One region of the Aneurinibacillus baijiui genome, then DNA from elsewhere that is predicted to be linked to it. Evidence: riboswitches for the same ligand, from Rfam matches in the RefSeq annotation. Region 1 holds a riboswitch; the other holds the start of a gene.
The links. Region 1 has a riboswitch for cyclic di-GMP ahead of AB3351_RS03470 (methyl-accepting chemotaxis protein). Riboswitches for the same ligand answer to the same signal wherever they lie in the genome.
Positions count from the first base shown of each region.

Region 2: another riboswitch for cyclic di-GMP. It lies ahead of AB3351_RS19100 (stalk domain-containing protein); the one in region 1 lies ahead of AB3351_RS03470 (methyl-accepting chemotaxis protein).

Region 1 covers NZ_JBFTXJ020000002.1:40,964-56,012, reverse strand. The annotation lists gene def (peptide deformylase) at 11-547, shown strand; gene AB3351_RS03480 (cytochrome c oxidase assembly protein) at 634-1,425, opposite strand; gene AB3351_RS03475 (DUF2243 domain-containing protein) at 1,415-1,921, opposite strand; gene AB3351_RS03470 (methyl-accepting chemotaxis protein) at 2,054-3,790, opposite strand; cyclic di-GMP riboswitch class II at 3,840-3,924, opposite strand; gene AB3351_RS03465 (helix-turn-helix transcriptional regulator) at 4,049-5,026, opposite strand; gene AB3351_RS03460 (SDR family oxidoreductase) at 5,121-6,032, shown strand; gene AB3351_RS03455 (hypothetical protein) at 6,072-6,338, opposite strand; gene AB3351_RS03450 (YitT family protein) at 6,583-7,455, shown strand; gene AB3351_RS03445 (hypothetical protein) at 7,604-8,209, opposite strand; gene AB3351_RS03440 (hypothetical protein) at 8,359-8,682, opposite strand; gene AB3351_RS03435 (NHLP leader peptide family RiPP precursor) at 8,901-9,218, shown strand; gene AB3351_RS03430 (S-layer homology domain-containing protein) at 9,737-13,042, opposite strand; gene AB3351_RS03425 (hypothetical protein) at 13,624-13,818, opposite strand; gene AB3351_RS03420 (hypothetical protein) at 13,967-14,143, opposite strand; gene AB3351_RS03415 (hypothetical protein) at 14,317-14,577, opposite strand; gene AB3351_RS03410 (CvfB family protein) at 14,850-15,049, opposite strand, start outside.
Region 2 covers NZ_JBFTXJ020000013.1:38,375-53,423, forward strand. The annotation lists gene AB3351_RS19045 (DUF421 domain-containing protein) at 1-70, shown strand, start outside; gene clpB (ATP-dependent chaperone ClpB) at 167-2,794, opposite strand; gene AB3351_RS19055 (flavodoxin family protein) at 2,925-3,551, shown strand; gene AB3351_RS19060 (hypothetical protein) at 3,608-3,760, shown strand; gene AB3351_RS19065 (hypothetical protein) at 3,812-4,612, opposite strand; gene AB3351_RS19070 (aspartyl-phosphate phosphatase Spo0E family protein) at 4,956-5,090, shown strand; gene AB3351_RS19075 (hypothetical protein) at 5,276-5,647, opposite strand; gene AB3351_RS19080 (hypothetical protein) at 5,788-5,952, shown strand; gene AB3351_RS19085 (hypothetical protein) at 6,083-6,280, shown strand; gene AB3351_RS19090 (STAS domain-containing protein) at 6,366-7,391, shown strand; gene AB3351_RS19095 (hypothetical protein) at 7,454-7,660, opposite strand; gene AB3351_RS19100 (stalk domain-containing protein) at 8,276-9,190, opposite strand; cyclic di-GMP riboswitch class I at 9,259-9,342, opposite strand; gene AB3351_RS19105 (hypothetical protein) at 9,614-9,994, opposite strand; gene AB3351_RS19110 (hypothetical protein) at 9,976-10,227, opposite strand; gene AB3351_RS19115 (Fur family transcriptional regulator) at 10,620-11,042, opposite strand; gene AB3351_RS19120 (metal ABC transporter permease) at 11,059-11,898, opposite strand; gene AB3351_RS19125 (metal ABC transporter ATP-binding protein) at 11,917-12,672, opposite strand; gene AB3351_RS19130 (metal ABC transporter substrate-binding protein) at 12,669-13,649, opposite strand; gene AB3351_RS19135 (ABC transporter ATP-binding protein) at 13,756-15,049, opposite strand, start outside.

The DNA of each region.
Region 1 (15,049 bases):
ATGTGAGGAGATGGCACAAAAAAACATTGTTCGATTTGGTGATCCTATATTAAGAAAAGCAGCCAAACCTGTATCGGAAATCACAACAAAAACCTTAACGCTTCTCGATGACATGGCTGATACATTGTATGCAACAGACGATGGCGCAGGCCTTGCTGCCCCACAGGTTGGAATACTTAGAAGAATCGTTGTGATGGATTGTGGGGAAGGATTGATTGAGCTAATTAACCCTGAGATTATAAAGGCAAGGGGGAAGCAGGTAGGTCCAGAAGCCTGCTTATCATTTCCGAAGTTCACAGGACTTGTAAAGAGGGCGAATTACGTTAAGATAAAGAGCCTCAATAGAAAAGGCGAAGAATTTTCATTAGAAGCAAAAGGTTTTCTCGCTCGCTGCATCCAACATGAAATCGACCATCTAAACGGCATCTTATTCATTGATCACGTTCAGGGAAATGAGCTTTACCACCAAATATCAAAAAAGAAAATAAACCTCCTTGATGTAATCCGTTTATCTCATGGAAATAAACGTGACAATGAGCTTTTCTAGGCAACAGCAGCTTCCGCTTGCAAATTCCGTATACTACAACAAAAAAAGACCAAACTCTTTAGTAAGGTCTTTGCAAAAAATCATTTTTACTTTAAAACCGTAGACAACGATGGGCGAGGTCGGGCAGCCTTGAACCATTGAAAACAAAGGATGGTGATAAGTACAAGGTCAATTGCATCCCCGCCATAGTACATTAACATCCCGCCCATTTCCGCCTGTGCTGCAGAAACACCCGGAGGTGGATAAGCATAGATGTATTTAGATAGAATTCCATGGCCCGCTAAGGCTATTATGAATACGATGGCACGGTAGACAAAGTGAAAACGATGTGGGGTTGGATCAATATAGATCATAGACACAGTGAAAAGATAGCCTGCAAAGAAGACATGTACGTGTACTACTATATGCAGAAGAAAACTCTGCTGCATCGCTGCGTACAAGTTGGTTGTATAGAGCAGCCACAGACCTCCAATATTAAGAAGCGATGCAATAATAGGATGCGTATACATGCGAATGGGCCAGCTTTTCAATACGCGAGTGAAACGCCGTGCTACATTTACGTTACTTGTTCTCAAGAAAAGGGTCACAGGCGCAGCTAGCGCCATCAGAAGCGGTGCAAGCATACCAAGGAACAAATGCCCGAGCATGTGTGCTGTGAAATCTACATGAGCTCGAGCGGCTAAAGGCCCTACGAATACAAGTGCCGCACAAATAACGCCACAAACCCAACATATTGTACGGTATAACGGCCACTTTTTGTGATGGCGATTAGATATGATTACAGCACCAATATAAAAAATCAACGCCAGAACAAAAGGCAGCGCCAAGATCAGTTCTAAAGAAGCTCCGCTGCTATGATGAATGTGATCATTGTTCATATGACGCGGTTCCTTCCACTTGCTGTGATCCGCTTCGTGTGCGAACAACCAGGATGATGCCAATAAGCATGATAACAATGGCGGTAATATTCCATACCAGGTCATAGGGAAGAACATCCACATTGTAGCGAATCTGGTGCAACCGCATCAGTTTGTGTTGAACGGTTCCGTCGTATAACTGGAATGCCCCTGCTCCAAGGAACATGCCTCCTATCCACCTTGTAAGCCACAATGCATTTCGGCGCCGCAAATCAGCAAACATAAATAGCGATCCAATTGTTGCAAACCAGCTAAAAGCGTGAAACAAACCATCCGAGATCAATCCGACACTGGTGGTAGACTTGTCATAGAAATGATGCCAATGCAGTAATTGATGGAAAACGGCTTCATCTATAAAGGCGACCAAGCCAACACCAAATAGGAAACCCGACCATAGATTGCGGGCCGAGTAGGCAGAGCGAAGCGAATCATTTGCATTAGTAGTTTCAGCAGCCATGGCTCCTCCTAAGTGTATATGCTTTTTCTCCCCTAGTTTACCTCATATGAGTAGGCTGCAAACAAATTCAGTAACTTTTCAAAGTGATTTCTTACATAAAACTGCCATAATTGTCGATCATCCGGGAAAAGATCATGCTCTACGATCCATTTCATTCTGTATTTGATCTAACAGACGTACTACTTCCACAGAAGATTCTTCAATTAAATAGAGCAGTGATTCCGCTTTATCTTTTTGTCCTCTATTTATATATTCGTGTGCTTCCTGTGCTAGCTCATGTACATGACGATGCGGCGCTTCCAGCTCCTTAAATGCCGGAAGTTTTGAAATATGTGGGTGTTTTCTCATTTGCTCATACCATTTTCCTAAACGGCACTGCGTATGATTCACAAAATGCTGTGCTTCCATTTGATGATATCCGAGGATACTGTTATATACCCACCACTTCCATAACAAATGCTCTGTTTTTACCACTCGAATGACCTGTTTATTTTGCAATCTAGGAATGGACCCAATTGCTTTTTTGCGAAGATTATTAATGCCCATACTTACATCGTAAATGGTTTGGCCCGTGTACTGGGCATCGTTCTTAATCTCATCCGTCTGATGCAACACCTCGCTAATTCGTAGGGTGATATCGTGCGTAGCAGCTGACTGTTCCTGAGCAATCGCTGCAATATTGCCTGTTGAACTACCGATGAGTTCAATCCTCGATACAATAGTACCTAATGTTTCAATCGCATCTTTCGCTTGATCCACTTGGTCATTAAGCTGGTTTGCCATTCTTTCTTCCATGATACTAACTTCTCTAGCTTCCGTTTGTACTTGTTGAATTGTTTTTGTGATTTTATCCACCGATTCCTTTGTCTGTTCAGCCAAATTTCTGACCTCATCGGCGACAACAGAAAATCCCCGTCCTTGCTCACCCGCTCTTGCTGCCTCAATCGACGCATTTAACGCAAGTAAATTGGTCTGTTCAGCAACTCCTTTGATGAATTCAACGACTTGAGAAACATTTTTAATTTCGTCAAGCAACGTATTAATTTTATTCCTTGTCTCTATAAATGAGTCTGTCATACCTAAAAAGCCTGTGAGAGACTTTTCAATTACTTCCCGTCCTTGTTCCACCTGTTGTATGGTTTCTTCAGTGTTTTCTGCGACGCTAACTGCGTTAGTGGCAACTTCTTCTACAGAAGCAGAAAGCTGTTCAGCTGCCGCACTTACACTCTCTACATTTTCTGCTGCGGATGCCACCGTATTCATTAACGTGCTTATTTTATCCAATCCAATAACCGTTTCCATAACAGAGCTGACACTCTCAATAATTTTAAAATCATTAGCTTCTTGATAGGATTCAAGAACGATCTGTGAATCAAGTGTTACAATACGAATGAGCGCCATCAAAATGTCTTTCATTTCATCCGGTCTATGTCCATATTGTTCGATAATCTCTGGAAGTACATACTCATATACACGAATATAAGATCCTGTATACCATTCTGGAGTCAATCGTATTCTACTATGTACCTCTCCAATTTTCACACGGTTTTGGATGTACTCTGTGTCCAGTTTGATTCTTGGTATTGATTTTACATATTGAATAAACGTTTGACTAAGTCGATCGACCGTACTATGATCCTGCATAATCTTTTCTAGGTTCCCGTATTCGCTAAGCATTCTATAATGGCGATTTGTAATCTCAACCGCAAGTTGATCTATCACGTTCTCCAACTTTTTGATGCTATCTATATCATGTGTGGTCATCTCTAAAAATTTTAACTTATCACCTAAACGTGGTGTAGTTTGAATATCTGACTTTTGGATAGGCTTCATTTTCTTTGATACTTTTAATTTCCTTCTAAAAAACACACCGTTTCCTCCTCTTTTCTTGCTTTTTCCATAAAAAAAAGCCAGGTTTTAATAAACCGGCCGGTTGCACTACTTGCTCCAGATTCTTCAAGTGCCCATGTACGAAAGAATCTCTCATCGCATCCTATTTTTTGATTATTATTTACTAGTATATAATACCTATAAAAAAATGAAAATACCTATACTACACCGAATTTTGACGAAATGCTATCCACTTCTCTGATGCTATGCAAGTGGTGTACTAAATCGGACTTTTTCCTAGTGCATCCCTTTGTCACCTATCTCATAAAAATTCACCACACGCTTTGCCATATCATAAATCGTTTGCTTTAATGCGTCCGGACGAATAATTCTTATCTGATCTCCAAAGCCCAGAATGTATTCTTTTGCCTCCTGTTCTGTATCAAAACGCAGGTTTGCTGGAATCCACCCATCTTCTAAAGGTGAATCCATTTTTAGTAGCTGTACAAAGCGTCCGGTAAACCGTATTCTCTGAACGATAGATGGAGAAATTTCAACATCTACCTCATAACTTGGGAGATTTTTAATAAATTTTTGTGTAGAGTTATTCCAATACTGGGCTAAATTAAAGTCATCTGGCCGAGAAAACGAATCCTCTGTCAAGAATACGGACTTTATTCTCGACGCTCTATAGTTTCGGATTTCTTCATCTGAAGATGCGATCAAGTACCAGACGCTTCCTTTAGCGACTAGTCCTAACGGATTTACAACTCGATCGATCACCTCTCCATCTGTCCGTTCATATGTAATCTGCAGCTTTCGCTCATCCCAAATTGCTTGCTGTAACAATGTAAATGATTCAATTTTTTCCGGTGATTGTTTCCATGTAGTCGTATCAATATGAATCCGATTCCAAATATCTTGGGAATGTCCCTGTGTGGAACTTGGAATCGCAGCGAGAATTTTTTGCCGCGCTTCATTCCAATCTTTTGCCAGACCTAAATCAGCAAGCAATTGAGGAGACGGCGAGATAAACAATGACTTGATTTCATTGGCTTTTAACCCCGTTACATTTGTACGATATTGTTCAAGCAATCTCCAACCACCCAATTTCCCCCGTTCAGCTACAACAGGAATCCCCGCCGCACTCAACGCCTCCATATCTCTATGAATCGTACGTCCGGTAACCTCTAATTCTTGCGCCAATTCTCTGGTTGTTAATTTTCCTCTATTTTGCAGTAACAATAAAATCGAAATCAACCTATCTGCGCGCATATTTTCCCACCTTACAAAAAGATACTTTTTATATGACAAGAGATGTCATCATTAGTAATTATACTATATCTATCGAGAAAAAGGAGTGAACGCAATGAAACCTCTAGCTGGAAAAGTTGCTTTGGTAGCGGGTGGAACAAGAGGCGCAGGACGCGGCATTGCGATGGAATTAGGTGCAGCAGGAGCTACCGTCTATATCACTGGACGTACAACACGACATCAGATGTCTGAATACGGACGCCCTGAAACGATTGAAGAAACCGCAGAGTTAGTAAATGATGTAGGCGGCATCGGAATTGCTGTTCAAGTGGACCATCTTGTTCATGAACAGGTCCAAGCCCTAATTAAAAGAATTGAGAAGGAACACGGACGGCTAGATATACTGGTAAATGATATTTGGGGAGGTGAATATTTAGTAGAATGGAATACCCCCGTCTGGGAGCACTCACTGGAAAAAGGATTACGAATGCTGCATTTGGCTATTGATACTCATATCATTACCAATCATTATGCGCTTCCCCTGCTAATAAAAAATAAGGGCGGATTGGTTGTCGAAATGACAGACGGTACAGAAGAATATAATCGCGATAATTACCGTCTATGTTTGTTCTATGATATAGTGAAAACTACAATCAATCGGATCGCTAAGGCTTTGGCACATGAGATCTCCCCTTATGGATGCACGGCGATCTCTCTTACACCAGGATGGATGCGTTCGGAAATCATGCTTGAGGAATTTGGGGTTACGGAAGAGAACTGGATGGATGCGACAAAAAAGGAACCTCATTTCGTTATCTCTGAAACCCCACGTTTTACAGGACGAGCGGTTACTGCCATCGCAGCAGACCCAGCTAAAGATCGTTTAAATGGACATTCACTATCAAGCGGTCAGTTGGCTAAAATGTATAATTTTTTTGATATAGACGGATCGCAGCCAGATTGCTTCAGATACTTAGTTGAAGTTCAGGAAGCTGGAAAACCGGCCAACGCAGAGGGATATAGATAAATGGATTGTTTCCGCCGTATTGGCTGTTAAGCCCTACGCTCATACAATTTTCAGAGACAAAAAGCCGGTTTTTCCTGTACTAGGGAGAACCGGCTTACTTCTTTTGTTATCGAACTTCGTCAGTAATTGACATTGAGCAAACCCTATTGCCTGGTTGCTGGTATATGCGAGAAAAACAGCCGCATGCTTCTCTCCAAACAATTGCTCCATTTCTTCTATAAGTTCCGCTGTGGTATGAGTAGGCCAAAGCAATAATGCCAATTCCGCTACAGTTTGCGCATCCTCTAGTCCAGCTTGCTTAACCATAATCGCTCTCCTTTTCATTGAAAAACACCAGTATATGATTATTGAACTACAGACAAAATTGTTAGTAGACTACATTCTAGACACACAGAGCACAACATGCGAAAATAAAAACAGCCTAAACCAAGATGTCTACGATGATAAAATGGGATACGTGAGGATTGAAACATCTTATTTTATACGAACGTACTTTACTTCCATGTGTCCAATACGAACAGAGAACATATTCTGAAACAAGGAGAGTCAAATGAGTACAATCGCAAAACAAAAATCCAACAGGCTTAAAATGGCTTCAAGAATGCTATTGGTTATTATCGGAGCCTTCATAACAGCATATGGCCTCGAATCGGTACTAATCCCAAACAATGTATCAGACGGGGGTGTAACAGGTTTAAGTATCGTCGGTTCACAATTAAGCGGATTACCTCTAGGGCTGCTAATTGCAGTACTGAATATCCCGTTCGTATTTTTAGGATATAAACAAATTGGCAGAAGCTTTGCTATTTACTCGGTTATCGGGATTGCTTCACTGGCAATCGGCACCAGTCTTATGCATCGTGTACCAACCATTATACAAGGTGATACGTTATTAATAACCGTTGTTGGTGGGATTATCATCGGTTTTGGAATGGGATTGGCATTACGGAATGGCGGAGCATTGGATGGGATTGATATGTTAGCTGTGCTGCTTTCGCGCAAATTACCTTTTGGAACAAGCGATCTCATCTTATTTTTAAACATGTTTGTGTTTATTGTTGTCTCAACAGTCTTTGGTCTTCAAGGGGCCATCTTATCGGCTATCGCTTACTTTATTGCTTCTAAAGTCATTCATATCGTTGAAGAAGGATTAAGCGGTTCTAAAACCTTTAAAATTATTACAACGCAACCCGAATTGATGGTAGAAACAATTCGTAACCGCTTAGGGCGTGGGGCAACATATAAACTGGCTCAAGGTGGTTATTCAAATGAGCAATTTAAAGAAATTACGTGTGTTATTAACCGGTTAGAAGAAAGTAAAATGAAAGAAATCATTAATGAAATTGACGCCCACGCCTTTGTTATTGTATATGACGTAGCTGAAGTTAAGGGCGGTAACTTTAAAAAGCATGATATTCATTAATTAACGATCCACTGCCTCTCCCCAAGCACACAAAACATAGCATGCACCTTTTTCCATCGAGTAGGAGGGGGCGATCAACCCCCGACTACTTACATCACCGTATGTCCCATTCGATGTACGGCGTCTTACTAAAACATTCATCCATACGCTATTTCTTAAAAGAAACGGTATCAACAACTTTTAAAAACATAGGTAAATTAGGTTCAAAATCCTTCCTACTACTTTCAAATACCAGGTATGCTGCATTATTGGCACCCATCTTTAGCGCGATCAGGGCCTGTTTCTTTTCTGAGCCAACCTGCCTGCTTAAAACAAAAAAGAGCGTTTTTTTATTTTGGAGCAGGATTCCCGTACCTTCTTTGGTAGATTGAATTGCTTTGGTTACGTCTTTATTGTTCATGCAGACAACGATTTTATGCGCTTGTTGTAAGCTTTTATAGTTGTTTAGTATACGAATGGCACTATTATAAGCCGCCGTTCCTTTTTTATACTGCGAAGTCCGCAGTAAGTTTTTGTTATTGTTATCATTATTCTGCTTAAGTATAATTGTCAGTTCATAATCGGCGTTTTCTAGTTTATCAACTGTCTCCTTCATTACATCAAATTGGTAGTTTTTCACTATCTCCTTACTATAAGAAGGCGCTTGAAATTGATACCCCTTCATATGAAAAGTCTTCCATCCTTCTGCATACCCCGTTGTTGCTAACGATAAAAATAAAACCAATATACCTAACCCAGTCCCTAGCTTCTTCACTACTACTCCTCCTCTTCCATACTAGATTACATTCTATACAACTCTCTTATTACCTCTTTACTGGAAATTTTTAGTGATGTATGGTTGTCGATATTCACCTCAGCTTTACGATAAAAGAAAAAGCCACTCCGTGGAGTGACTTTAGGACTTTAGCGCATATTGCCGATAATTGAGCTTCTACTATCCTGCATCTTTTTAATAAAGTTCGTCATAACATCAAATGCTTCATTACGCTTGTTCGAAAGATTCTGAAGCCGCAGCATATCCATTTGCTGAGCATTGTTTATTTGATCTTGCAGTTGAGCATCCAACAGTTGTTGTCGTTGTGATTGAACAAGCATTAAAGCCGTCTCTACATCCATATTTCTTACATCGATCCCATTTACATTTCCAATACTTCCAGCAGATACGGCCCCGGCGCTAGAGAATACCATAGTGGCAATCATCAGTCCGCCAATAAGTTTCTTTTTCATCATGAGCAACTCCTTTTATACCATTTCGTTGTATGAATCTTGATGAATTCATTCTAACAAGGTAAACAGGATAAAACTGTAGCTCAGACTACAAACCTGTAATTTTTATTTAGAGGAATAAAAATGAATTGTTTGTAGTTTGAATTACAGTTTCATCTATCCCTTCTTAAATTATAATCAATGCATGGCATTCAAAGAATACGAGGAGGAATGTAGATATGGAATGGAATAACGAAAAATTAGATCAAGCAATCATCCAATTTCAAGAGAAAGCATCTACGGATGCAGAGTTTCGTAAGCTTGCTTTAAGGAATCCGTCAAATGCTGTTAAGCAAGTAGTAGGCTTAGATTTACCTGAAGGATTCAAATTACAGATAGTTGATAACGCTGGTGCACATTTAACTGTTGTACTTCCAGACTTGAAAAAAAATGAGTATGAATTAGACGAAACTGAGTTACAAAATGTAGCTGGTGGTTATATGCTTTTATGTGTAGATGATAATGGTTTACCGATTTATTCAAAAGCAAAAAAATAAAGGCATCCTTTATACTCGATTACTATATAAATGAAACAGTTAGAGACCAATCCTAATGTCGATAAGGTTTCTGAATGTTTCTTTACCTATCATCCAGATTTTAAGCTTAAGAAGACAGGTATTAGAAATGTGCATTATAATCCAGGGGATAATAAATATCGTGGACGCATCGTTGCATCGTCTCTTTCTTCCTGGGGAATGGCTGAGTGTTTGTTGACATAAAGTAACAACGTGGAAAAAATCAAGAAAATTTGATGTCAAAGTAAAAGTTACGTATGGTATTTTCTCTATTATATGTAAAAGAAAAGAAAGAAAAACAAAGGAATAAAATCAGGATGTGGTCAAATGCGTGGTCAAGAAAACAGCGCGAAAGGACCTGTTTAACCCTATTTCAGACCGCAACTCTTTGCTATGCCCTTTAAAATCTCTAACAAAATCAGGCCTCCCGGATAAGCGGGAGGCCTTAACTATAACTGAGTACACGTATTTACTGTTCTGCTCTTCTATCTGCACAAACACTATTCTTGTTCTAACATATTAAGAAGAAAAACAACAGCCTCTGCTCGGGTAGTTAAATCATTAGGTGCAAATTGATTACCGCCTCGGCCGCGGATTACACCTTTCTCAAACAAAGCATTTACAGAGCCTTGTGCCCATTTTGGAATTTCCTTATTATCTGAAAATGTTGTCGGTGGATTATTCTTCACTTCTAACTTCAGAGCACGTGCAAGAATACTAGCCATTTCTACTCGTGTAATTTCCTGATTCGGACGGAATGTGCCATCCGGGTAACCACTGACAAGTCCTTTTTTTACTATAAGGGAAAGAGATTGTTCCGCCCATTTTGGAACTTCTCCCTGATCATGGAAAGAGGTTACTTCCTCTTCACCCTGTAATTGTAAGGCACGTGCAAGTAGTGATACCCATTGAATTCGTGTTACTGGTTGATTTGGCCGGAAGCTTCCATCTGGATAGCCACTTACTAGCCCCTTTTGCACAGCCCCTTGAATCTTTTCTTTTGCCCAGTGTTTCTCTGTATCGTTAAAAACAGTTGGGGAAGGCTGAACCTTTGGCGACTCCGGTTGCTTCACTTCCGTAGGAGGTACTGGCACCGTAGACGAAGAGGAGCCTCCCCCTCCACCACTTCCCCCACTCGAAGCGTACGCACGGTATAAGGTAAGCTTATACGTTTTCGTTGTACCATCCTCAGCAGTCACTACAATTACTACTACACTGTTTCCTTCAGGAACAGAGATGGGTTTTATTACACCATTATTTTGCATCTGACCATTTATTGTTATCGATGCATTCGTATCATCTAAAGTCGCTACCAAGTCAATGGACGTACTTTGATTTGAAAGAGTGAGCGTATACTTTGTTACACCTGGATCAAATACCGGATTGATTATTCCTTGATTCACGGTAAGATTACGCAGATTCGCATTGGCAGACAGCGGCTGGCTAGGCTGTGTAATTACAAGAGCTACGTTTTTGGTATGACCATTGTTTATGATGGTTACTCCTACCGTTCCTGACTGCGCTCCAGATGCAACCGTAATCAATCCATTTGGGCTGACTGTTACCAGATTCGTATTGGCCGATAAATAAGTAGTTCCTTCCGATCCTGCTGTCACATCTTTTGTGCTTCCATTGGACATTGTCGCTTCCACATATAACTGATGTGTGGCTCCCGGCAACAAGGTAATGGTATCCGGTGTCACTCCAATGCTCGTTACGGTCGGTGCAGGAGGTGGCGTTTCTATTCCAAGAAGGGTAGCTGTTCCAAGAGTCCCCTGATAATCAGCCGTAACCGTAACTGTATCGGCCGATGTAATGTTGACCAGTCCGTTCGTAACACCTGCTATCGCTGGTTTATCTACCGACCATGTTGATAAGCTCGTTACATCTGTAGTTGCACCATCCGTAAATTCAGCTATTGCTCTATACTGCTGCGTTGTCCCTACCTCAATGGTTGCCGTAGAAGGTGTGAGAGTTAGCTGAGTCACAGTAGGTGGAGGATTCGTTGTAAACGTGAGGACTGTCTCTGCTCCGGCAGGTGCTCCCGTTACCGCATTAGCTGCAACCCTTACTCTCACCGTATGGTTTCCACTTAGATTTGGATGGTTATTCCCTGTATACTGGATATACGAGCCTCCGTCTACACTAAACTCCATAGCTGTTGTTAAACCCATGATGACATTATTTATGTCATCCGCAGTTATCCGTGGTGCTTCTGGCGGACCTGCCAATGTAATGGAGTTCGTAAGAGAAAGTTCATTTCCTGCATCATCACGCAGCTGCATATGAACGGTTTTGCTACCATCTCCAGCAGTAAGAATCCAACTCTTAGTAGACTTTACTGTTTCCCAGCTACTCCATGTACTTCCATCATTGGAGAACCGCATATCAGTACTTCCACTCTCGGTAATATCAAGTGTGACACTGTCGCTTGATGTAAACGCCGCTCCGTTATTAATCGTAAACGAGCCCGTTGGTGGTGTTTTGTCTATCGTAAAAGAAATCGTTGTTGTATTTCCCACAGCATCTGTTACAACCAAAGTATAGAAGCCTTCATTACTTATTGTTGTACCGTTTGTAAAGAGCAAGCCGTTTAATGTAGCTGTTCCTTCATTAAATGAAATGGTTAAGTCAGTATTAACTTTTTGACCATTACTTACCCCTGTCATAATCGGCGGTACTGTATCAATCATCCATGCATACATCGCTGGAGTTCCATCTATATTTCTTGCTGCATCCTTTGCTCGTACAGCAAAAGTATGGCTGCCTGAACTTAAACCTGAGACCGTAACAGGAGAAGTGCACGCTGTATATGCGCCCCCATCCAGACTGCATTCAAATGAGCTGCTTCCCTCATTTGAGGTAAACGTAAATGTCGCTCCTGTGCTACTTGTCATTCCTGCAGGGTGTGACGTAATAGAAGTATCCGGCACTGTCGTATCTAAAATAATGGTATCGGAATACGTATCGGATACTAATCCACTTGCATCCTGGATTTGCATATAGACGGCTTTGTTCCCGTCTCCTGCTACAAGCGACCAAGCCTTGGTCGCGGATACTGTTTCCCAACTGCTCCACGTTGCATTGTCATTAGAAAACCTCATGTTAAGAGAATCGTTTTCTGGATCAGAGGCATTCACTTCTAATGTGACAGTAGAAGAGGATGTATAGGCTGCCCCAGAGTTTATTGTAATGGATCCTGTTGGCGGGCTAGTAACAGGGTTATTCGTAACATACGTATCAAATTGCTCATTGGATGTATCATTTGTTGGACTAGCCCACCCATTATTGAAATGAGCCAAAGTTACCCATAGAGCATAAGATGGTGGGATTGTACTAGATGTAACTTCCTGAATGCCATCCACGCTATATTTGTACGTCTGATAACGTATTTCCTTGTTTTCCATTGTTTCAATTTTGAATCTGGAAAGCGTCGCCCAACGTGCATCTACCGGTATGGAGAGTGGATCAGTAGTCTCTCGTACCTGATTATCTTTACTATAAAGATATACTTCATCCCGGGAATATGAAGACCATTCATCATCATAAATTTTCTTAGCTACTATCCATTTTGCATTTGAAGGAGGGGTAGGACTTTCACTAATGTGTGTTCCATCACTATAAACATAGCTTTTTACGCTACCTGAATAACTACCATTAAAATACGTATAGGATGTTAACACTTGGGCATTAGATGCTGCCGCAAAAGATTTTTCATTTGCACAAATGGAAATAAAGGTAAAAACAAAGAGTAAAACGGTTAGTGCTATAGGCCGCGTTCTTTTAGAAGAAGGGCTTTTAAGCATAATCAATAGCCCCCTTTTGTAATTAAAATCATAATTCACAGGTAACAACTTAACTTTATAGTTTCCACCTCCTTTTGTTTATTTGTTTTACGATATGTCTGTAAATAAGATAGTGAATTGCGTAAAAATTATAACATCGACTTTACTTTCTATTCAGTCATATGTTTGGTCATGATTTCAATGGGGTACATAGTTTCTTCGACCTATAAAATTAATTCCTTACATCATTTCCCTTCCACGCATAAAGTGACATCTCAGTATATAAAACAGAAGTCCTATCCGTTTACCTTTGCCATGCTCGCTGCTTCCCGAAATGGATTCATCGGCATATTCATTTACCTCTTTCCGATCGTTAATGAGACTTCTTTTTTCGCCTGGTTCCAATCCAGGGAGAGAATCCAAAGCTGGCTTCTGAACGCCTTGGACATGCAGAAAGACTTGGCAGCTAATTTGGAAATGGCAATGAGGAATAGCAGCAGGCACCCTCCTTCAGGCACTTTAGTAGACTAAAGGCGGTCAAAATGTGGTCAATTGCATTTTTCCACCAAAAATCCCCGCCTTGTAGGCGGGGATGTGTCTGCTTACTTCTTCTTTTTCCGGTACGGCAGTGAAATGCTTTTCTTGCCTTCAACCGGCGGTAAATTGCGGTATTTCTCAAGTTCTTCCTCGGACAAGCGATACGTCACCACTTCACTTGGACGCATCGTTGCATCGTCTCTTTCTTCCTGGGGAATGGCTGAGTGTTTGTTGAAATAAAGCAAACGTCCATGTACCATGTTCATCTACTCCTCTGCTTCGGGATCTACCGCTTCAGTTAGAAATATTTTACCCGCTTTCTTCATATACGAAACATCTCAACCATCCCATTCATAATCAAAAGCGGACCCGTACACTACCGGGTCCACTCTTTTTCCTTTCCTATAGCTAATTGGCCAGCCGCTCGTCACCGACCATTTCCTGGGCAATCGTTACACGTGGAGAGCCCTGTTCAGCAACTTCTTTAGCGAATAAACGCGCTTCTTCCAGCGTTTCAAATGCAGCTACGTTATGATCATTCGCTTTTCCAAACAAAGAAATTGTTTCATATACCACGTAGTACATAGCTTCACTCTCCTTACTATTAGATGATAAAAACAGCGTATAATAGCTAACTAACCTTACCCAAAATCCTTGATGTCTAAACTGTTTCCTCTTACAAAATGTATGTTGGAATCTTGAAAATGTGCCAACTTTTTAAAAGAAAAATGTCCTGTACAGATTGTACAGGACATTTTTTATTCAAAGGTGCCTCGATATGCATCCATTCCCATCAAGCGTGAAATGCTTCGATTTACTTCATGGGCCTGCTGCCAAGACACGCCGGTGTGAATTGCATTGATGTTAATCGTTTCACCGCTTCTCATATCATCTAGCACCGTCGACTCTTCTTCTTCGGGCTCTGTCCATGTATTATTCTCCATGGAAAGCATCTGCATTCGCAAATTTGATAAGCGTTCCCATTTTTTCATCTGCGACTTCTCATCATAATATACCACTGCCTAGCAGCCTCCCTTGATATGGTGTGTGTTGTATGTTGTATTCACCAGTTCCGGATTATGTATGGTATATATTTTCGTATCCATTACCACGTTTATGTCGCATTTTAAACATTTTGATATGTATTTTTCTCTTATTTATATATTGCTTATAGTCTGAATTGTATATACTTACATTGTATGCGCTTTCTCATAAATAATTCAAGTACATATTGTACTAGAAAAGATAAAAACGCCGATAAAATATCGGCGCCTGTTGTAGGAATGTATCATTATTTTTTTTCTGAAAGAATGGTCCAGCCATCTTCCTGATAAACTCCGCGTTCTTTCATTAATTTGCCTAATGCACGCTTGAAGCCGGCTTTACTGATACCAAACTTCTCTTTAATAACATCCGGCTCAGTCTTATCCGTATACGGCATGCGCCCGCCCCGATTTTTTAGGTAATCATAAATCATCTCAGCGTCTTGGT
Region 2 (15,049 bases), on a different contig from region 1:
ACAAATCTACGGCAAAGCAGCCGAGAAGCTGCAGCAAACTGTCGATCAGGTAAGCCCGTATCTTCGGTAGTATGACAAAGCCTGGAATCCTATACAGACCATAAAAAAGATGGGCAGCTTACTCGGTTGCGAACCTGCGCCCATCTTTTTCACACTTGCGTATATGTTATTTGCTATCGGTACGGTTCCGCCATTGCAACGTTAGCTCATTTTCTTTATCATCCACTATCAATACTGCTCCGTCCATAATCTCCCCGCCAATCAACGCCCTTGCAATCATTGTCTCAAGATGTCGCTGCAAAAAGCGGCGCAGCGGGCGCGCTCCATATACCGGATCATACCCTTCTCTGGCAATATGCTCTTTGGCTGCGTTCGTAAGCTCTAATTCAATGCTGCGTTCTGCTAATCGCTTCTTCAAATCAATCGCAAGCAGCTCAACAATCTGCCCGATTTCAGCAGCAGTCAACGGCTTAAATAGCACAATATCATCCACCCGATTCAAAAACTCCGGGCGGAAATTCAGGGACAACTCATTCATGACCTGTTCACGCGCCGCTTCCTTGATCTCTCCATCTGATGTAATTCCATCAAGCAAAAAGCTTGAACCAATGTTGGACGTCATAATAATAACCGTATTCTTAAAATCAACAGTCCGTCCCTGCGAGTCCGTAATGCGACCATCATCAAGCACTTGAAGCAGTACATTGAATACATCATGGTGCGCTTTCTCGATTTCATCAAACAAGATTACTGAATATGGCTTACGCCGTACCGCTTCAGTAAGCTGGCCGCCTTCTTCGAACCCAACATAGCCCGGAGGCGCACCGATCAGACGGGATACACTGTGCTTCTCCATATACTCACTCATATCAATACGTACAATATTTTCTTCCGTATCAAATAAGGTTTCCGCTAATGTCTTGGCAAGCTCGGTTTTTCCAACACCGGTAGGGCCAAGGAAAATAAACGAACCAATTGGCCGGCGGGGATCTTTAATACCGGCACGCGCGCGAATAATGGCATCTGCTACACTGTTGACCGCTTCCTCCTGCCCGATCACGCGCTGATGCAGAATTCGATCCAGCTTCAGCAATTTTTCTCTTTCACCTTCTACCAGCTTAGCCAGAGGGATACCTGTCCAGCGCGAGATAATACGGGTAATTTCTTCTTCTGTTACCTCTTCACGCAGCAGCGATTCTTCCCCTTTGCGATCGTTCTGCTTCGCTTCTTCCTCCTGCAGTTTCCGCTCCGCTTCCGGCAGTCTGCCATACTTAAGTTCAGCGGCTTTGTTTAAGTCATAGTCACGCTCCGCCTGGGCAATCGCTTGATGAATCGATTCAATCTCCTCGCGCAGCTTCTGAATAGTAGTAAGCGCCTGCTTCTCGCTCTCCCATTGCGCTTTCATGGAAGCTGCGCTTTCCCTCCGCTCCGCAAGCTCCTTCTGCAGCTGCATGAGCCTCTCACGACTCGCCGGATCGGTTTCTTTTTTGAGAGCCGCCTCTTCAATCTCAAGCTGCATCACGCGCCGTGCTACCTCATCAAGTTCCGCGGGCATCGAGTCAATCTCGGTACGAATCATTGCGCATGCTTCATCCACCAGATCAATCGCCTTATCGGGCAAGAAGCGGTCCGTAATATAGCGGTGCGATAATACTGCGGCTGTAACAAGCGCATTGTCATGGATTTTCACACCATGAAATACTTCAAAGCGTTCACGCAGACCGCGCAGAATTGAGACTGTATCTTCAACCGTCGGCTCATCTGCAACCACAGTCTGAAATCTACGCTCTAATGCAGCGTCTTTTTCGATGTATTTACGGTATTCATCCAATGTCGTAGCACCGATACAGTGCAGCTCGCCGCGCGCAAGCATTGGCTTTAAGAGATTGCCTGCATCCATCGCTCCTTCCGTCCGTCCAGCCCCTACAATCGTATGAATCTCATCAATAAAAAGCAGGATTTTCCCTTCACTGCGCTTAATCTCCTGCAGCACCGCTTTTAGGCGTTCCTCAAATTCCCCTCTATATTTGGCACCTGCAATCAAAGCGCCCATATCCAATGCAAAAATATGCTTATCACGCAGGCCTTCCGGCACATCCCCTCGTACAATCCGATGCGCAAGCCCTTCTACAATCGCCGTCTTGCCTACGCCAGGCTCCCCAATCAATACCGGATTATTTTTTGTCTTGCGCGACAAAATCCGGATCACATGACGAATTTCTCCATCGCGTCCGATAACCGGATCAAGCTTATTGCGGCGCGCTTCCTCTACGAGGTCATGGCCATATTTCTCCAACGCCTCATATGTTACTTCAGGCGTTGTGCTGGTAACCCGCTGATTGCCGCGCACTTCATTCATCGCTGCAAGAAATGTCGGCCGCGTAATTCCTTCATTCGTAAGCAGGTTCCGCAACATGTCTATCTTCTGCACCTCATCTATAATGCCAAGAAAAAGATGTTCAACAGAGATGTATTCATCCTGCATCGCCTTCGCTTCATCTTCCGCTTTCAGTAAAATGTTATTTACGCTTGCACTAATGTAAATTTTCCCTGCTTCCCGCCCCGTACCGGATACACGGGGCTTTTGTTCCAACCTTGTTTCGATTTTTTGAAGCAAATTGTCAACCGATGCATTCATTTTGCGAAGCAATCGCGGCAGCAATCCCTCATGCTGCGTCAGCAGTGCCAGCAGCAGGTGTTCCGTCTCTACTTCTGGATTTCCGTATCGCAGGGCTTTCGTCTCCGCCTGCTGGATTGCTTCAAGCGATTTTTGTGTAAAACGGTTCATGTCCATCCTGATTGTGCCTCCTTTTCGATTCGCTTTTCTTTTTCTCAAGCTACTATATAGAACATTCTATATTATACCCTTCTGCTTTAGGGTAAGAGTACATGTATTCTATCTTTGTAGAAAGGGAGGACGTATAATGAGCCTTCAAGCACTCGTCATCAACTGCACATTGAAAAAAAGCCCGGAAGAGTCGAATACAGAAGCTCTTATCCAGGATGTTGTTTCAATTTTTAACGAACAGGAAGATATCAGTACGGAAATCATCCGCGCAGTCGATTACAATATCGCATTCGGTATGTCACCGGATGAAGGCGATGGAGATCAGTGGCCCGATATTTTTGAGAAGGTACGGGCTGCTGATATTTTACTTATTGGTACACCAATCTGGCTGGGTGAGAAGAGCAGTGTAGCAACTCAGGTAATCGAGCGGCTGTATGCATGCAGTTCCATGACCAATGAGAAGGGACAGTATCTATACTATAATAAGGTCGGCGGTGTCATCGTCACAGGAAATGAGGACGGGGCTAAGGAAGCCTCCCGCTCCGTATTGTACGCACTCTCACATATCGGATTTACGCTCCCGCCTAATGTCGATACGTATTGGGTGGGTGAAGCAGGTCCTGGCCCTTCGTATATTGAAGCACATGGGGAACGCAACGATTTCACCCGTCAGCATGGACGCATCATGGCATATAACCTCATGCATTTCGCAAGACTTTTGCGCAATAATCCGATTCCCGCCCAGGGAAATGTGGTAGAGTAAAAGATAACTTATCCTCACATACTACCTATGATGTGAGAGCACACAGGAGGGATAGGATGGATAAGGAAAAGAAAGGCACACCGACTACGCTGAAAGAATTAGAAGAAAAGCGCCACATGCAAAAAGAGCCGCCCAGCACACCGGAGAACAACCGGGAGATGAAGGAGTTAGGTGAACTCAAAGAAGAGATGGTGCAGGATGAACCGTAAATGAATACACATAACGACCTCGCGGGCAGCCCAGCGAGGTCGTTTTTTCGTTTATTTACTATTAACGGCCGTGCAAAGGCTATCAATTCCAAATGTTCCGAATTCTATGCCTGTGCCTGTAATTTCTTTTCGAGTATCAGACAAAATTTTCATTGCATTCTTTTTTGAGATGCAAGCAGTCTTGATTGCCTCTGCCCGTCTTTGATTTACTTTCTGTACAGTTTGTGTTGCAGTCTGATTAAGCTTATTTTGTGTATTTTGCCTAATCTTCGCAAAGGTTTTATACAGGTTTGTGATATTACCGCCGTTACGCTCAAAATAATGAAGCGTTAAGCCGCTTCTATATAATTCTCCATAGTAACGATCCAATGCAAGCCCGCTCCTGTAGACTTCTCCATAGTAACGATCCATCGCAAGTCCGTATCTGTATATCTCTCCGTAATAGCGATCAAAAGAAAGCCCGTATCTATGTATTTCTCCATAGTATCGGTCCATTGCGAGTCCATTTCTATTAATCTCTCCGTAGTATGCATCTGCCGCCCTTGAATCGTATTGCTTCTCCACGATTCGATAATCAGCCCTTGCCTTCTGCATAAGCTGCTGGTAATCGCTCTGAACCAGTGCAGTAAGTTCCCGATAATTTGTCTCTGATTGCTGCTTGTAGCGTTGGTAATCACTCTTGACTTTGGCTGCATATGCCTGATAATCAGCCTTCACCTTTGCAACAGCCCGACTCTTAGCAGATGGAGCTGCCTGTGCGGGTGTGATCAGCAGCGAGCTTTGCAGGACGGCAAAACAAAGAAGAAGCGTACATAAAGCTCCTGCTGTTTTTTTACTTAAAAATCTGTTCACCTACTCCATTCCTCCTTTTCTTACTCCCGTACCAATTGTTAGTATCAAATACCAAAATAATACATACACCTCTTTTTTACACTGTTTACCTATATTTGTATATAGATCGTTAGTTTTACAGTTTTTGTATGATAATACTGAACGTATGTAAAATATGTACGCTCCTTTGTTTTCCACTCTTTTGGACTACATCTTTATAATTAATGAAATTTCAAAGAGTCTTATCTAGTCGATTTTTACCATGGATGAAAGTGTAAATTTTGCAGTTGTCATCTACAAAAAAACAAGATAGATTTGTTAGAGATTAACAAGCAAGGGAATGAATATATTGAGTGCCGTATGTATGTCTGAGATTGAGGATATGAAACATCTATTAATAGAAGTAGCAGAAAAATACGACTTTGATTTTCAGCACCCTGATGTGATTATGGTAAGTCAAGAACTTGACCTTTTAATTATAGAGGCTATGAAGGCATGATAATGATTCAGTCGGGCCTTCATAACCTCTATCGGTAACCACGTATATACAAAGGAACCTTTTTGTTTTATCGTTCTTGCTTCGGGGTAATTATATTACTACCTAGTTGTCTTACATAGGGATTGCATCCCGCTTATGAATCTCCCCTCTTCGCTCCTTCCTTATGGAAGGAGTTTTTTTATCCGCTACTGCATTCCGCCAGCCTGCTCTACAATATGCAATGCCTGATGATGTTTTGCCTCATCCACGACTACCGTCAACAGAATGTCGCGGCCGGTTATATCGTCCTGTCCTCCATCACTCATACCACTTGCACTTACATCCGCTGCCAGAAGTACACCAGCCCCTCGATTCGTAATATCAGCATCCAGCACAGTGCTCGCCAAGGAAGGGAGGTCTCCGCTCAATGTGTTGATCATCTGATCTGTACCCTGCCCAGCATATCTAGAAATGCGATCGATAGACTGATCAATAACGCCAAGCTCGGTTAACCTTCTTGCTGCTTCTTCTGCTTCTTCCGGACTTTTGAAGTAAGCCAATATATTCTTTTCCGCCATGATATATTCCCTCCTTTTACCTTAGTGTTAGAAAAGAAAAGCTTTTTATACAGCCTCCACTGATCACATTTTGCATGTATAAATACTTAATCTTTTTCTATCCTAATACAATACAAACAAGCAAAGGAGACAGCATAATTATGAAAGAGAAAAACAATCCTGAACTGGAAATACTGGGAACACATCAAGCTGCTTTAACCGATTCCTTTGAAACCATCGAAACAGCACAGCCACAGCATATTGATCCTCCCAAAACAGGCCCTGGTGTCTATGACGGGCGGCGCATAAACGAAGAGAAGTCGTAATACTGCGTTGATTACGAAAAAAGGAGCCGCCCATACATACAGTAGGGAAGCTCCTTTTTTGTTCAATCCTCATCCCCCTCTCTACTTCTCCTCCTCTTTATCTGCTATGATATTAGTTGTTAAATTCAATATGAGGGTGATTTCCTTGACCACTGAGATAAAAGAAGACGAGAGTTATGATCTAACCATTGTGTATGACTATAAAGAACACCCAGATGTTGTTAGCGGGCGTTGCGATCATTGTGGCACTGCCCATTTTAAAAGTTCTGTGAAGGACACCATTTTTATTAGAGAATGCAGAAAGTGCGGCATGAAAAAAAGTATTTAGCCCTAGAAACTGCAAAAATCGGGGCATGAACCATTGCTGCTATTATTTGTAGACGTATAAAATTATGCAGAGGGGCAGCCATACAATGGAAAACAACGGCCTTATCGAACATAAAGTTGGAAACTCAACCTTCGGATGGGATACTGAAAAGGGAAAATTTTATTTTGATGGTGCAGAATGTGTTCTATTCTGGATCGATTCCGCTTTTAAAATGTTGATGGATGCGATTGAGGAAATATCAGGTCATGATTCGGCTGTATTAGTTCTCGAAACAGCAGGCTATCGTATGGGGGAAGTCGTGGCTAGCTATTACTCACGCATCGGTGACATCGCACAAGTACTGAATGATCTGCCTGTCATTTACGGTTCAGCCGGCTGGGGGAAAATCGAGATTCCTTACTATAGCTTACAAGAAAAAAAAGCAGTGGTAAGGCTAAGGGATAGTTGGGAATATGTCATTAATAAAGAACAGCAAAAAGCACGGGCCGGCTCTTTTTTACCCGGACACTGGGCAGGCACCTTTACCGGCTTATTTAAGGAAAATATGTGGTATCGGATTACCAAAAGTCAAATTTCCGGTGATGACTATGATGAATTCGAATTCTTCGCCTCCCCCATCACGCCAAATCAAAACATCCACGATCTTATTCGTCAAAATGAAAAACAAAAAATTAATGTCTTAGAGAAAATAGTGGCCGAGCGCACCAAGGAATTGGAAATACTGGTTCAAGATTTGGCTGTGCCTGTCATTCCGGTTTTGGAAAACATTATCGTTATCCCTCTTATGGCTAAATATGATGCCAAACGTGCCGAAGAACTGATGGAAAAAGCGCTCTACGGGATTAAACAATACGAGGCAAAGTACTTATTGCTTGATTTAACCGGCTTAAAGCATGTAGATGACTATACCGTTCAGCTTTTACATAAGTTAGTACAAGCTACAAGATTGCTGGGCAGCACCTGTATTCTCGTCGGCATTTCTGCCTCTTTAAGCCAACATATTATCCAGGCCAACTATAACGTCGATGATATTGTGACATTCTCTACCCTGCAAAACGGTATCTACTATGCTCTAGCCCAAGAGGATATGCATATTCTAAGCAAGAAATAAGATCAATATCTTTAGCACCGTACATCTCAAAAGGAAGACTGGGCATAATCGCCGGGTCTTCTTTAACTCGCTCTCTTTTCTTTTACTGGTCGCATGGCTAACACATTCTCAGCAGAGAAATATCGTGTTGCCTTTCGTGTAAAGCAGTACGCCCGGACTCTTCCGTTCTTTACGGACAGCAGCCGGATCTTTCTCTGACTCAACTCTCCGTTTCGGTCTACATAGATAATCTCCACTGTTTTTCCTAGATGCGTGAAAAAGTTCATCACTCACATCGCCTCTTCTCGATGAATGTTCCCATAACCGCTCCGCTGTACATACTCTGGCTTACGATTTCCTTTCCGCCAGTAACCTTTTACAATAAGATCATTTGTTCTTGTTTTATATTATAACAGAACACTAGTTCCTATTCAATTAGGAGGAGAGAAAACAATATTAATTCATGTTAGTTTTGCTGATAAGCCAGAAGAGGCCGAATGAAAGGGTACTATTCTTTTTCCTTACTTTTTGGCTAATCAACACTTACACCTTGATAGGTTTTAATTTATACATTCCTACCAACATACAAATGACACTTATCGCCCATAATACGCCTGCTGTTGCTATTTTTGAAGAGGTATTCTCAGATAACATAGTATGATTTGAGCTATTTATAACTGATAACCATAAGGCGATACTCAATGACAGAAAAAGTTATGCCTCCGCTGCTACTTAATAAATAAAAGTATATAGCTGGTGAAAACTACAGTTGTGAAATCATCGTCCCAATGTATTTTCTCTAATCGCATCCTTCTCTATCTTTCCATATAAAAAAACCCGAATAAGGGACTTTTTTCAAAGCGTCCATCATCCAGGTTATAGTTCAATCTAAAGAACATTCCTTTTTATTGAGCTTGAGTGTTTGTTTTCTTTGCAGTATTTCCTTCTTCGTAAATAACTACCGCTTTCGTTTCAGGTTCATATTGTACATTCGCGCCAAAGGCCTCGCTAATAAAACGAACAGGAACCAGGGTTCGTCCGTTAACTATTTCAGCTGGAACATCAAGCGTAACTTTCTGATTGTTCACATGTGCAGTCGTATTTCCCAAACGAAGTTTTATTTCCACTCCATTTTTTGTAACCGTGACAGATTGCTCCTCCGCATTCCACACTACGGTTGCATCCAAGGATTCAGAAATAGCTCGGAACGGAATCAACGTACGTCCTTCCTTAATTACAGGAGGCACATCAACCGTTAGTTGTTCACCGTTAACGAAAGCACGCATTCCCGTTTCACCGATTTTCCCGTACATTTTACCTAACTTCTTATAGGATTCTAAGTTCCTGATATTTTCTTTAACTACTTCCTTTTGAATGGCTATCGCTTCGTTAATTTCGCCTGATTCTTCATAAACATCCGCTAGCTCTTCAAGATATTCTTCAATATTTTCTAGTGATTCTTTCTGTTTTTTAATCTGTTCTCTCAAAGTTTGTATATTCTTTTTAAACTCTTCTTTAGATTGATTACCAAAACCTTTTGAAGATTGATCCTTCAGTTCTTGTAAAGATTTTTTCAATTCTTTCTCTAGTGTATTTTTGTGATCGTCTTTGTCGTCATCATCTTTGTCGTCATCATCTTTGTCGTCGTCTTTGTCATCATCATCAACTTCATCTTTATCATATCGCTGGTAGTCCTTACCTTTTTCACTTTGACTTTTCGGGCTGCTGCTTTCATTAGCTAAGGCCTGTGATGCATCTAATACGAAAGGTGACGCACTTAACGCAAAAACTAAAGATAGTGACACAATTTCTTTCTTCATTACGATTCCCCTCTCCATAATAAAAAGCTTATTCGATTGCCGAATAAGCCTATGCTGTCATATAGGTATCCGGTAACTGGCTGGCATCGTCTGAGACATTAGCCCCTGTAGCTTTGCGTCCCCATCTTTCAATGGGTTTGCCTTTATCGAATGAAGTTATTTTTCAAAATAATACTATGTTTTTACATTTTTTTCACAGGCAAAAAGTAATGAATCATTTGTCTATTTGTTCATTTTTTTACTTTGCTTTAAATCGCACGTCTCCACACTAGAAGCATACGCTGTACATCTCAAATCTAATCGGTATACAGAAAACAAAGATAAAACCCGGCACTCAGCCGGGTCTCTTTTTTCTTTTACTGACCACCTCTTACTAACAAATAAGATTTGACTCTTTTATATAAAGGAAATGGCACATTTCAGTTATAGGTCATCAGATTTTGCATCTGTAGCAATTAAGAATACAAGACTTTTTTGATTGCTGGATTTCACAGTTGTTATATGTGCCGCCATCAAAATGTCTCCAATTTTCTCAAAACCATACTGTGATATGAGTAACTCACTGATTTTTTTGTTTATATCATCCCCTCCAACTCCCAGAGCAGAAGCTACGATTTTTGCTCCTTTAATGGCCTCTTCGATTGTTTTATCTGTTAATTCACCTGAAAAGTATGTACCAACGCCTATGATTGATACTTTATTTTTCTTATTAGGGATAATAACAAATTTTTGTTTCGTATTTATTGCTAAGGAATAGGAACCGAATTTTCCTTCCTCATCATTTTTTAATGGTTCCGTTTCCATTCTCCAGCGCTGATCTTAGGAAATGCATTCTTTTCCTTGTAATGTGACGATGGATCAGAAAGTCTTTTTTTAATTTCATCTACCGAATATTTAAACCCTGCTTGATGTAATGTAGTCTCGCTAACTGAAACTGGTTTTCCTTGTTCTTGGGCATGTACAACATCTTTTGGATTGAAGCTAGTAAAAATAATCATGCATACTACTAGGCTAAATAAGTACACGTATTTTTTCATATTATTCCTCCTTACAAGCATACTTGATAGTCTGATTATTTTTACTATATTTTACACCAAATACTTACAATTAATGTAATTTTCCCAGAATAAAAAGCCCTCTCATCTAAAATTTCCTACATATGGTATAATACTTTCGTTACTTAATTTGATATGGTTTCTCAACGATGGACGGCTCACTCCCTGTAAGAAAGGGGGTAAGCTTATGACGGTATTCGAAGCACTGATACTATAAAGTCGAGATCAATTTGGGGAACATCCGAAAATTGTTTCCGAGCGCCCTTAAAAAATCGCTTTAGTATACTAAAGGCGGTCAAAATGTGGTCAAACGGGGCTTTTCAACAATGTTTACCCAACAAAAAAACAAAAAACCCCTTGTATCTCAAGGGATTTTAAACACGTACCTCTTCGCACTGGGAGCATACGCCGTAAATCTCAAATTTATGCCCGGTAATCGTAAAGTCGTCCGGCTCGCCGAACATCTCATCTAGTGGACACGACGTAATATGACGCGTCTTGCCACAAGATAGGCAGATCAAATGATGATGGTGATCGCCTGTCGAGCAGCGAAAACGATACTTCCGCTCGCCGCCAAGCTCTGTTACTTCAAGAATGTCCAGTTCGGTAAACAATGTCAGGTTCCGGTACACCGTATCAAAGCTCAACGCCGGGTATTCTGTCTGCATGTAGGCCAGAATATCCCGGGCTGACAAGTACCGCTTCTCTTTGGCGAAAATGCGAATGATCTCTTCGCGCTTTCCTGTATATTTATATCCTTGTTCTTTGAGCATCTGCAATGCTTGTTCTACGGTCATCATTTCCACCGCCTTCTTAATTCAATGAATCACGTACCCGCTTGCCAATCAGCACACATATAAGCAGAAAAACAGCAACCAGCACAATCGTTCCGCCTGAAGCCAAATCAAACGTATAAGCAATCATAAGGCCGCTCAGTACGGAGATCTCTCCGAAAATAATAGCATATACAAACGTTTGTCGAAAACTGTTGGCCAACTGAAGAGCGGCTGCAACCGGCAGTGTAATAAGAGCTGACACCAGCAGAATCCCAACGACCTGCATCGAGATGCTGATGACAAGCGCGACGAGTACGCTGAAAACGACATTAATCAAGTTGCGCGGTACACCGGAGATACGGGCGCCTTCCTCATCAAATGACAAATATAATAGCTCTTTATAGAACACCCATACAATCCCGATCACCAACAAACTCGCGACAATAACACGCCATAAGTCTTCTTCTGTGACCGACAGCAGACTGCCGAACAAGTACCCGAATAAATCAACGTTAAAGCCATTTGCCAAACTGATTAATACAACCCCAAGGCCGATTCCCGCAGAGAGAATAATCGGAATGGCCAGTTCTTGATAAAATTTGTATGCCTGTCGCAGCTTATCCACCATGAATGCGCCACCGACCGAGAATACCATGCCGGTATAGATCGGACTCACACTTTGGAAAAACGGTATATACTGCGAGAGTAGAAGGCCTGCCGCTACACCCGACAGCGTAATGTGTGACAGCGCATCGGCAATCAAGGACATTCGCCGCACCACCAAAAACACACCAATCAACGGCGCGACAAAACCAATAATCACCCCCGAAAGCAGGGCGTGCTGCATAAATGTATAATTCATAATCGCTTCTATCATCGTCTACGTAAATCCCTTCTAATGGTCATGATGAAGAATATGTACATCATGGCCGTATGACTTAAGCAAAAGCTCCGGACGTAGCCGCTCAAACTCCTCTGCTCGCCCATGAAAATGAAGCCTATGATTTAAACAGGCAATGGAATGCATCTTCGTACTGACTGCTCCCAAATCGTGAGAAACAAGAATGATTGAGATACGACGCTCTTCATTCAGTTTCTTCAATAATTCATAAAACTGCGCTTCCGATTGCGCATCTACCCCAACAGTCGGCTCGTCTAAAATCAATACATCCGGATCGCTGACAAGCGCGCGTGCGATAAATACCCGCTGCTGCTGTCCTCCGGAGAGACGCCCGATATTCTGATTTTCAAACGCATCCATCCCCACCGTCGCAATCGCTTCCTTCACTCTCTCCTTATCCTTCTTACCAGGACGGCGGAATAAGCCAATCTTCGAGGTCAGTCCCATCATGACCACTTCAAAGACCGTAGCAGGAAAGCCGGTATTAAAGCTGTTCGCCTTCTGTGATACATAACCGATACGCGGCCATTGCATAAACTTGTGCAGCGGCTTTCCAAACCAGTTGACCTGCCCTTTCTGTGCAGGAAGCGCGCCAAGAATGATTTTAAGCAAAGTAGACTTGCCAGATCCGTTCGGTCCAACAAGCCCCATCATCTCACCTTGGTGCAACTGAAAGGAAATATCTTCGAGGACATGCTTATTCCCATAGCGATGGGAGACATGCTGTACATCTAAAATGATGTCGCTCATTGTACTTCTAGCACCTTCTTCAATGTAGTTAGATTTTCCTTCATCATATCCAGATACGTCTTACCTGCGCCAAACTGCTCCTTCGTCAGGTTCTCTAACGTATACAGTGTAACTGCTTGTGCACCCGTCTCACGCTGTACGGTCTTGGCAACCTTATTTTCTACAAGACCTTCGAATGCTACGTAGTTAATAGTATGCTCTTTTGCCGTTTCAATCAATTGCTGCAGTTGCTGCTGTGTCGGTTCCTGAGAAGGAGAAATACCTGATACGGCGATCTGCTCCAAACCATAACGTTCAGCCAAATACGTAAATGCTTGGTGAGAGACAATGAATTCTTTCTTCTTCGCTTTTGCTACCGCGTCTGTATACTCCTGATCCAACGCATCCAACTGCTGCGTCAGCTTATTATAATTGGCTTCATAATCGGCCTTATGCGCCGGGTCTACCTCCACTAGAGCCGTTTTGATATTACCTGCTTGCTGCTTAGCAAGCTGCGGGTTCAGCCAGACATGAGGATCGTAGCCGCCGTGGCTATGCTGCTCTTCAACCTCTGGGGCTTCCCCTTCATGCCCATGATCATCGTGTCCTTTTGCTTCGACCAGCTTCACACCCTGGCTCGCATCCACGGCCTTTGTTTTTTGTGGATCAAGATTTTTGGTCATGTTATCAATCCATGCTTCATAGCCGGCTCCGTTATAGATGAACAGCTTGGCTTCATTCACTTTTCCAATATCTTTAGCGGAAGGTTCATAATCATGCGCTTCTGCACCGGCTGGCAGCAGACTGTTCACATCAACATGCTCACCGCCAATCGCGCGTGCAAAATCATATAAAGGAAATAATGTAGTATAAATCTGCAGCTTCCCGCCTGCCGCATTTTCTGTCTGTTGTTCCGTCTGCCCGCAGCCGGCCAAGAATACGGAAAGTGCAATGCTTAGCGTCAACATTGCATATATGATTCTGTGGTATCCCTTCACTCTCTTTCCCCCATCCTGCAAATAAGATCGTTTCCGATTTGTCCGAAAATCAGTATAACGGAATGATCCCGATTTGTAAACAGGGAAAACACTGTGAGCCTTTGACTTACTCTCTCCCCTGCTGTTCATGAGTGGAAAAAGCGTAGGCGGCGAGTTCTCTGTATCGTTCATGCTCCGTAAGCAGCTGTTCATGCGTGCCGCTTCCTGTCACCCGTCCCTGCTCCAATACAATGATGCGATCCGCATGCCTGACGGTAGAGAGACGATGTGCGATCACAAGCGTAGTCCGTCCCTGCATCAGCTGGTTCAGCGCCTGCTGAACAGCCATTTCCGATGCGCTGTCCAAATTCGATGTCGCTTCATCCAGCATCAAAATATTCGGATTGCGCAAAATCGCCCGCGCAATGGCAAGGCGCTGGCGCTGTCCGCCCGATAGCTTAATGCCCCGCTCGCCAATATCCGTATCGTATCCATCGGGCAGCTCCTGAATAAAATCGGCGGCAAAGGCCTGGCGTGCAGCATGCTCCATCTCCTCCTGCTCTACGTCGCGCTCCATCCCATAGCAAATGTTTTCCCTGACCGTTCCGGCGATCAGCGGACTTTCTTGGGAGACATAGCCGATCTGATCGCGCCACGAGGCCAGCGTATAGTCATCGATGCGCTCTTCCCCCAGATAGATAGCACCGGATGTCGGCTCATAAAACCGTTCCAGCAGAGCGAACAGCGTTGTTTTGCCGCTTCCGCTCGGTCCTACAATCGCGGTCATGGAGCCGGGCTCAACCGTAAACGATACGTCATGCAGTACCCTCTCTCCCTGTCTATAGCCAAAGCTTACATGCTCAATGCGGATCGGCTGGCGGGGGTTTTCCACGCGGCGCTTGTCCTGCGTATCCTCCTCTTCGTGCTGCAATAAAGCAATCACTCGCTCTGTTGCTCCCATAGCCTTCTGCATGCTCGTGAAAAAACGGGCCAAGGAGCTAAAGGGAAGAATGATCTGGAATAAATACAGCAAAAATGCCACCAACTCACCCGCTGTCAGCGCGCCTGTGGATACCCGTACGCCTCCATATCCGACGACCAGCACCAGCACGCCCATTAACACGAGTGTCATGAGCGGCGCGAGAATCGCATGAATTTTTGCCTCCTTCATACTGTATGCAAACAGGGTGGCGATACGTTTCTGTCCGCTGCCTGCTTCCACCGCTTCCGCACCGGACAGCTTGACGAGACGAATCTCGGCAAGCACCTGTGTCAGAAGTGAAGAGAATGTCGCCGTCTCATCCTGCAGATTTTTTGATACGGTATACATTTTCTTTCCCATTGGACGAATGATCAAGCTGACGATCGGAATAACAAGCAGAAGCACCAGTGTCATCTGCCAGTCGAGATAGAACAGAATG